Regions from separate parts of the Serratia plymuthica genome, predicted to be linked through region 1. Evidence: predicted binding sites of a transcription regulator. Region 1 holds the regulator's gene; the other holds the start of a gene.
What was found. Region 1 encodes sigma-54, which starts transcription at its own class of promoters, with help from an activator protein. Its sites were predicted from a motif close to GTTGGCACANNTTTCGCTNT; they were not measured.

Region 1 (4,400 bases):
TATATCGAAGCCTTTGGCAATCCGGTCACCTTCTACCAGATGCAAGACAGCGGCAAGCCGGTAAAAGGCCATGCGCAGAAGGTCCGTTACGACGTGGCGTCGCAGTTGGTGACCCTGACCGGGAACGCCTATCTGGAGCAACTCGACAGCAACGTGAAGGGCGATCGCATCACCTACCTGGTGCAACAGCAGCAAATGCAGGCGTTCAGCGATAAAGGCAAACGCGTGACTACGGTTCTGGTACCGTCGCAGTTGCAAGACAAAAACGGGCAAAAGAAGAGTAACTAATCACTTATGGCTACACTCATCGCAGAAAACCTGGCGAAAGCCTACAAAGGCCGTAAAGTTGTTGAAGACGTCAGCCTGAAAGTGAAATCCGGCGAGATCGTCGGCCTGCTGGGGCCAAACGGCGCCGGCAAGACCACCACCTTTTACATGGTGGTCGGCATCGTCCAGCGTGATGCCGGGCGTATCGTGATTGACGAAGAAGATATCAGCCTGCTGCCGCTGCACGCCCGTGCGCGTCGCGGCATCGGTTATTTGCCGCAGGAAGCGTCGATCTTCCGTCGTCTGAGCGTGTATGACAACCTGATGGCCGTCCTGGAGATCCGCGAGGATCTCAGCAGCGAGCAGCGTGCAGACCGTGCGGTTGAGCTGATGGAAGAGTTCCATATCTCCCATCTGCGCGACAACCTGGGTCAGGCGCTGTCCGGTGGCGAACGCCGCCGCGTGGAGATCGCCCGTGCGCTGGCGGCTAACCCGAAATTCATCCTGCTGGATGAGCCTTTCGCCGGGGTTGATCCCATTTCCGTTATCGACATTAAAAAAATTATCGAGCACTTGCGTGACAGCGGCCTGGGCGTGCTGATCACCGACCATAACGTGCGCGAAACGCTGGACGTGTGCGAACGCGCCTATATCGTCAGCCAGGGCAAACTGATCGCTCACGGCACGCCGGATGCCATTTTGGCTGATGAGCAGGTGAAACGCGTTTATCTGGGCGAAGAATTCCGCCTCTGAGTGCCGGCGCGTCCTGATGGACGACTGTTAACGGAAGTAGACTGAAGATTATGAAGCAAGGTTTGCAACTCAGGCTCAGCCAACAACTGGCCATGACCCCCCAGCTCCAGCAGGCTATCCGCCTGCTGCAGTTGTCCACGCTTGAGCTCCAGCAGGAGATACAGCTGGCGTTAGAGAGCAATCCCCTGCTTGAGCAGACCGATCTGCACGAAGAAATCGACGCTAAAGAGACGACCGAGACCGAAGGGCTGGATACCCGCGAGGCGCTGGAACAAAAGGACATGCCCGAAGAACTGCCGCTGGACGCCACCTGGGACGAAATCTACACCGCAGGCACGCCGTCCGGCACCGGTACCGATTACAGCGATGATGAGTTGCCGGTCTATCAGGGCGAAACCACCCAGACGCTGCAGGATTACCTGATGTGGCAGGTGGATCTCACGCCATTCTCTGATACCGATGTCGCCATTGCCACCTCGATAGTCGACGCCGTCGATGACACCGGTTATCTCACCGTGCCGCTGGAAGATATTCTGGAGAGCCTGGGTGACGAGAATGTGACAATGGACGAAGTCGAAGCGGTTTTGAAGCGCGTGCAGCGTTTTGATCCGGTTGGCGTCGCCGCGCGCGATCTGCGCGACTGTTTGCTGATCCAGCTTTCCCAGTACGCAAAAGATACGCCCTACCTGGCTGAAGCGAGCCTGATCATCAGCGAACATCTGGCTCTGTTGGCCAATCACGACTTTCGCAGCCTGATGCGAACAACGCGGCTAAAAGAAGATACACTGAAAGAAGCGATGCTGCTGATCCAGTCTCTTGATCCGCGCCCGGGCCAGTCGATCAACACCGGCGAGTCAGAATACGTGATCCCGGACGTGCTGGTACGCAAGGTGCAGGACAGTTGGACGGTAGAGCTCAACGCCGACAGCATTCCGCGGCTGAAGATCAACCAGCAGTACGCCGCCATGGGCAGCAGCGCGCGCAACGACAGTGACGGCCAGTATATCCGCAGTAATCTGCAGGAAGCGAAATGGCTGATCAAGAGCCTGGAAAGCCGTAACGATACCTTGCTAAAAGTCACGCGCTGCATCGTCGAACAGCAACAAGCTTTTTTTGAACAGGGTGCCGAATTTATGAAGCCCATGGTGCTGGCGGATATCGCCCTGGCCGTGGAGATGCATGAATCGACAATTTCACGCGTCACCACGCAGAAGTTTCTGCACAGTCCGCGCGGCATTTTCGAGTTGAAATATTTCTTCTCCAGCCATGTGAATACCGACAGCGGGGGCGAAGCCTCTTCTACGGCGATCCGTGCTTTGGTGAAGAAATTGATTGCGGCGGAAAACCCCGCTAAACCGCTCAGCGACAGCAAGCTGGCCACCCTGCTCTCCGATCAGGGGATCATCGTGGCGCGGCGTACCGTCGCCAAGTACCGAGAGTCTTTGTCCATCCCGCCGTCCAACCAGCGTAAACAGTTGGTTTGACCTCAATAGAGAAGGAAGACACTATGCAGCTCAACATTACCGGACACCACATCGAAATCACCGAACCATTGCGCGAGTTCGTGAATACCAAGTTCGCCAAGCTCGAACAGTATTTTGACCGCATAAATCAGGTGTATGTCGTGCTTAGCGTGGAAAAAGTGCAGCAGATTGCGGAAGCGACGGTGCACGTGAATGGAGGCGAGTTGCATGCCACCTCGGAAGACGAGAACATGTATGCCGCAATTGACACCCTGATCGACAAACTGGCGCGTCAATTGAACAAACATAAAGACAAATTAAAACAACACTGACACTCTGATTCTCTTTCCGTCAGGGCACTGCTCAACGCAGTTTCAGCTATCGGCGCGTTCCCCGCCAGGGCAACGCGCCGAACGGTGATCAGGGTTAAAACAGGCGAAAGCCATCTTTTCAGGCGTCATTGACGCAGGCAGTTCGGTCACGGCCAGCGCGCAGAACCCCGAGCGTACACGCAAGTACGTGAGGCGTTCGAGCACTGCCCGGGGCCAAAACGACCCGTAAAACAGCCTGATAAGCATGGCTTTAAGTGAAGATGAGATGAACAACGAATATATGCAATTAAGCTCGGTGTTAAACATCGAGTGCACCAAAAGCTCGGTACACTGCACCAGCAAGAAACGGGCTTTGGAAATTATCAGCGAACTGGCTGCAAAACAGCTCAACCTGCCGTCGCAGGTGGTGTTTGACGCGGTTCTCACCCGGGAGCGCATGGGTAGTACCGGTATCGGCAACGGTATCGCCATTCCCCATGGCAAACTGGAAGAGGACACACTGCGGGCCGTTGGCGTGTTTATCCGTCTAGACCAACCTATTGCCTTTGACGCCATTGACAACCAGCCGGTCGATTTGCTGTTCGCCTTGCTGGTGCCCGCCGACCAATGTAAAACCCATTTGCATACCCTGTCGCTGGTCGCCAAGCGCCTGGCCGACAAAACTGTATGCCGTCGCCTGCGCTCGGCGCAAAGCGACGAAGAGCTTTACCAGATCATCACCGAGTAACGCCCGACTGGCGTGACTTCCAGCCGGGATAACGATACTGTTTAGCTACGATGGGTTCCGGCTCAGGCCGGAGTAATAAAGTTTCTAACGGTGGCGATAAACGCCACTGAGATGCCAGGGGAGTTGCCACATGGTGCTGATGATTGTCAGCGGCCGTTCCGGTTCAGGGAAATCCGTCGCCTTGCGGGCGCTGGAAGACATGGGTTTTTACTGCGTTGATAACCTGCCCGTGGTACTGCTGCCGCAGCTTGCCAACACGCTGGCGGAACGCAACATCTCCGCAGCGGTAAGCATCGACGTGCGTAACATGCCGGAATCGCCGGAAGTGTTCGAATATGCGATGACCCAATTGCCGGACTGCTTTTCTCCGCAATTGCTGTTCCTCGACGCCGACCGTAATACCCTGATTCGCCGCTACAGCGATACCCGCCGCCTGCATCCGCTCTCCACCAAGAACCTGTCGCTGGAAAGCGCGATCGATGAAGAGAGCGATCTGCTTGAGCCGTTGCGCTCAAGGGCCGACCTGCTCATCGACACGTCGGAAATGTCGGTGCATGAGCTGGCCGAAATGCTGCGTACCCGCCTGCTGGGTAAACGCGAGCGTGAACTGACCATGGTGTTCGAATCCTTCGGCTTTAAGCACGGCATCCCGATCGACGCCGATTACGTATTCGACGTACGCTTCCTGCCGAACCCGCACTGGGACCCGAAACTGCGCCCGATGACCGGCCTGGATAAACCGGTCGCCTCGTTCCTCGATCGTCACACTGAAGTGCACAACTTTATCTACCAGACGCGCAGCTATCTGGAACAGTGGCTGCCGATGCTGGAAACCAACAACCGCAGCTACCTGACGGT
Region 2 (4,400 bases), 1.7 Mb from region 1:
CCTCGATGCACCGCCTCGGCGCCTCGGTGGTCGGCTTTGCCGACGGCAGCAATACGTCGCTGGGCAAGAAAGGCGAAACGCTGGCCGACACCATCTCGGTCATCGGCACCTACGTAGACGCCATCGTGATGCGTCACCCGCAGGAAGGCGCCGCGCGGCTGGCGACGGAGTTTTCCGGCGGCATCCCGGTGCTCAACGCAGGCGACGGCGCCAACCAGCACCCGACCCAAACGCTGCTCGACCTGTTCACCATCCAGGAAACCCAGGGCCGCCTGAACAACATCAATATCGCCATGGTCGGCGACCTGAAATACGGCCGCACCGTACACTCGCTGGCGCAGGCGCTGGCCAAGTTCGAAGGCAACCGCTTCTACTTTATCGCCCCGGATGCACTGGCGATGCCGGCTTACATCCTGAAAATGCTCGAAGAGAAAGGCATCGAGTACAGCCTGCACGCCAGCATTGAAGAAGTGGTGCCGGAACTGGATATTCTCTATATGACCCGGGTGCAGAAAGAGCGTCTGGATCCTTCGGAATACGCCAACGTGAAGGCGCAGTTCGTCCTGCGCGCGGCGGATCTGGCCGGCGCGCGCGCCAATCTCAAAGTGCTGCACCCACTGCCGCGCATCGACGAGATCACCACCGACGTGGATACCACGCCGTACGCCTATTACTTCCAGCAGGCAGGCAACGGCATCTTCGCCCGCCAGGCGCTGCTGGCGCTGGTATTAAACGCAGATTTGGATCTTTAAGGGGGAACCATCATGACTCAGGATAACAAACTGCAGGTTGAAGCGATCAAGTGCGGTACGGTGATTGACCATATTCCGGCGCAGGTGGGCTTTAAACTGCTGACGCTGTTCAAATTGACCGCCACCGACCAGCGCATCACCATCGGCCTGAACCTGCCCTCCAACGAGCTGGGCCGCAAAGACCTGATCAAAATCGAGAACACTTTCCTGACCGAGCAGCAGGCCAACCAGCTGGCGATGTACGCGCCGAAAGCCACGGTGAACCGCATCGACAACTACGAAGTGGTGCGCAAGCTGACCCTCAGCCTGCCGGACCATATCGACGGCGTGCTGACCTGCCCGAACGGCAACTGCATCAGCCGCAGCGAGCCGGTAGCGTCCAGCTTTGGCGTGAAATCCCGCGACGGCGAAGTGCATCTGAAGTGCCGCTACTGCGAGAAAGAGTTCGAACATCAGGTGGTATTACAGGCAGATTGAAATATGCCGATTTACCGGGAGTGGCGCTGTTAATCTGCTCGCCGCTCCCTATAATGAGTCTCTGAAGAAACTACCCACGTTGCTACCCAATGGATTTCGAGCCACAAGTGCGAGAGTTCCCAGGAGCTGACTCAAGTCAGTGACTGGGGTAAGCACACGCAGCCAACAACGCTGCGGTTTGAAAGACGAAGGGGATCATTACCCAATGGATTTCGAATCGCAGCCAGGCGGCAAGTGTGGGCATCCCCAGGAGCTGACTCAAGTCAGTGACTGGGGTAAGCACACGCAGCCAACAACGCTGCGGTTTGAAAGACGAAGGGGATCATTACCCAATGGATTTCGAATCGCAGCTAGGCGGCAAGTGTGGGCATCCCCAGGAGCTGACTCAAGTCAGTGACTGGGGTAAGCACACGCAGCCAACAACGCTGCGGTTTGAAAGACGAAGGGTAAATTTAGGAGAAAAAATGTCACGTAACATCAGCACTGAACTCGCCCCGGCAGCCATTGGTCCTTACGTGCAGGGCGTTGATCTGGGCAGCATGATCATCACTTCCGGCCAGATCCCGGTGGATCCGAAAACCGGCGCTGTGGCCGACGACGTTTCCGCGCAGGCTCGCCAGTCGCTGGAAAACGTTAAGGCGATCGTTGAAGCCGCCGGCCTGAAAGTCGCCGACATCGTGAAAACCACGGTCTTCGTGAAAGATCTGAACGATTTCGCCACCGTCAACGCCGCTTACGAAAGCTTCTTCACCGAGCACAACGCGCCGTTCCCGGCCCGTTCCTGCGTCGAAGTGGCCCGTCTGCCGAAAGACGTGAAAATCGAGATCGAAGCCATCGCCGTCCGTCGTTAATTCCACGACCCCGCGCCCAACGGTCAGCCATCGGCTGGCCGTTTTTATTTGTCCCATCTGAAGCAACGATCCGTTAGGGTGCGCTATCAAGGATCATCGCTACCCCAATGCACTACATTTTCGCCCCATTTTAAGGCAACGCTCGCCGCGCCTGCACCCAAATCGCGCTTTCCCCTGCCTTTTTCCTGCTTTTTACGCCGTTTTTCGCCCCTTTCACATTTTGGCACATTTTATGCTCGATCCTGTTACAGCCTGCAATGTCAACGAGGTGACGATGCTAAATATCGACCTGTCCGCTTCACCGTTTTTTGATGAGATGCTTCTGGCTGAGGGTAAACACCGGGGCCACTACGAAGCTTACTGGCATTGGCTGCAACAGGCCGACCAAAAGGCCATTCAACGCAAAAGAGAAGAGGCTGCGCTGCTGTTCCACCGGGTGGGCATTACCTTTAACGTTTACGGCGAGGATGACGGCGCCGAACGGCTGATCCCGTTCGACAGCGTGCCGCGCATCATCCCCGCAAGCGAATGGGCGATGCTCGATCGTGGCATTCGCCAACGCGTACAGGCGCTCAACGCCTTTCTGCACGATATCTATCATCAACAACATATTCTGAAAGCCGGGATTATTCCGGCGGAACAGGTGCTGGCTAACGATCAGTATCAGCCCTGCATGCAGGGGGTCGATCTGCACCGCAATATTTACGCGCATATCGTCGGCGTGGATATGGTGCGCAACGGCGACGGCCAGTATTACGTGCTGGAGGATAATCTTCGCACCCCGTCCGGCGTGTCCTACATGCTGGAAAACCGCAAGATGATGATGCGCCTGTACCCGGAGCTGTTCGCCCAGCAGCGCATCGCCCCGGTGGAGCGCTACCCGTCGCACCTGCTGCAAACCCTGCGCGAAAGCTCGCCGATCAACGATCCTACCGTGGTGGTGCTGACGCCGGGCCGTTTCAACAGCGCCTATTTCGAACACAGCTTCCTGGCGCAGCAGATGGGCGTGGAGCTGGTTGAAAGCGCCGATCTGTTCGTCAAGGACGGCGCGGTGTTTATGCGCACCACCGCCGGGCCGTGCAAGGTGGATGTGATCTACCGCCGGGTGGACGATGCCTTCCTCGATCCGCTGGCGTTCCGCCCGGACTCGATGCTCGGCGTGCCGGGGCTGCTTTCCGTCTACCGCGCCGGCAACGTGGTGCTGGCGAACGCCATAGGGACCGGCGTGGCCGACGACAAGTCGATCTACCCGTACGTGCCGGACATGGTGCGCTTCTACCTGCAGGAAGAGCCGATCCTCAACAACGTGCCCACCTGGCAGTGCCGCCACAAGAATGAGCTGTCGTACGTGCTGGCGAACCTGGAGCAGATGGTGGTGAAAGAGGTTCACGGCGCCGGCGGTTACGGCATGCTGATCGGGCCGGCGGCGACCAAGGACGAAATCGCCCACTTCCGCACCCTGCTGCTGGCTAAACCGCACAACTACATTGCGCAGAACACGCTGGCGCTGTCGACCTGCCCGACCTTCGTCAACGACGGCCTGGCGCCGCGTCATATCGACCTGCGGCCGTTCGCCCTGAGCGGCGCGGAAATTCGCCTTGTGCCCGGCGGCCTGACGCGCGTAGCGCTGGCGCAAGGCTCACTGGTGGTCAACTCGTCACAGGGCGGGGGAACCAAGGATACCTGGGTGTTGGAGGATGACGCATGCTGAGCCGAACTGCCAGTGAACTCTATTGGATGGCCCGCTATCTGGAGCGGGCAGAAAGCATCGCCCGGGTGCTCGACGTGACCAACAAACTGTCGATGATGCCGATCCGCGACAGCGAGGATCATGATCTGCAGGTGCCGCTCAACCTGACCGGCACCGGGCAACTGTACGCCGCCGCCTATCCCGACCTGACGATGGCCAATCTGGTGAGCTTTTTTGCGCTCGACAGCCGTAACCACAGCAGCATCTACAGTTGCCTGCAAATGGGCTGGAACAACGCCCATGCGGTGCGCGGCAGTCTGTCTTCCGAGGTCTGGGAATGCATTAACGCCACCTGGATCGAAATGAAGCTGATCCGCCGACAGGGCATAGGTTCGGTGGGCGCCGACGGCTTCTTCGACTGGGTCAAGGAGCGATCGCACCTGTTCCGCGGCGCGATGTTCGGCACCCTGCTGCGCAGCGACGCGATGTGCTTTATCCGCCTCGGCACCCTGCTGGAGCGGGCAGACGGCACCGCACGCCTGCTCGGAGTGAAAAACGAGTTGCTGGATAACGACAGCGATCCGGTGCGCGAGTATTACCGTATGGACACCTTGCTGCGGGCGGTCAGCG

Region 2: JK621_RS01455 (circularly permuted type 2 ATP-grasp protein) is a predicted target of sigma-54. The motif match lies at 2,300-2,319, and genes of this name have one in related genera.

Annotation. Positions count from the first base shown of each region.
Region 1 is NZ_CP068771.1:4,058,815-4,063,214, reverse strand. Features, by position in the region: gene lptA (lipopolysaccharide ABC transporter substrate-binding protein LptA) at 1-288, shown strand, start outside; gene lptB (LPS export ABC transporter ATP-binding protein) at 295-1,020, shown strand; gene rpoN (RNA polymerase factor sigma-54) at 1,071-2,504, shown strand; gene hpf (ribosome hibernation promoting factor) at 2,528-2,815, shown strand; gene ptsN (PTS IIA-like nitrogen regulatory protein PtsN) at 3,081-3,542, shown strand; gene rapZ (RNase adapter RapZ) at 3,673-4,400, shown strand, end outside.
Region 2 is NZ_CP068771.1:298,790-303,189, reverse strand. Features, by position in the region: gene pyrB (aspartate carbamoyltransferase) at 1-752, shown strand, start outside; gene pyrI (aspartate carbamoyltransferase regulatory subunit) at 765-1,229, shown strand; gene ridA (2-iminobutanoate/2-iminopropanoate deaminase) at 1,694-2,080, shown strand; gene JK621_RS01455 (circularly permuted type 2 ATP-grasp protein) at 2,355-3,791, shown strand; gene JK621_RS01450 (alpha-E domain-containing protein) at 3,785-4,400, shown strand, end outside.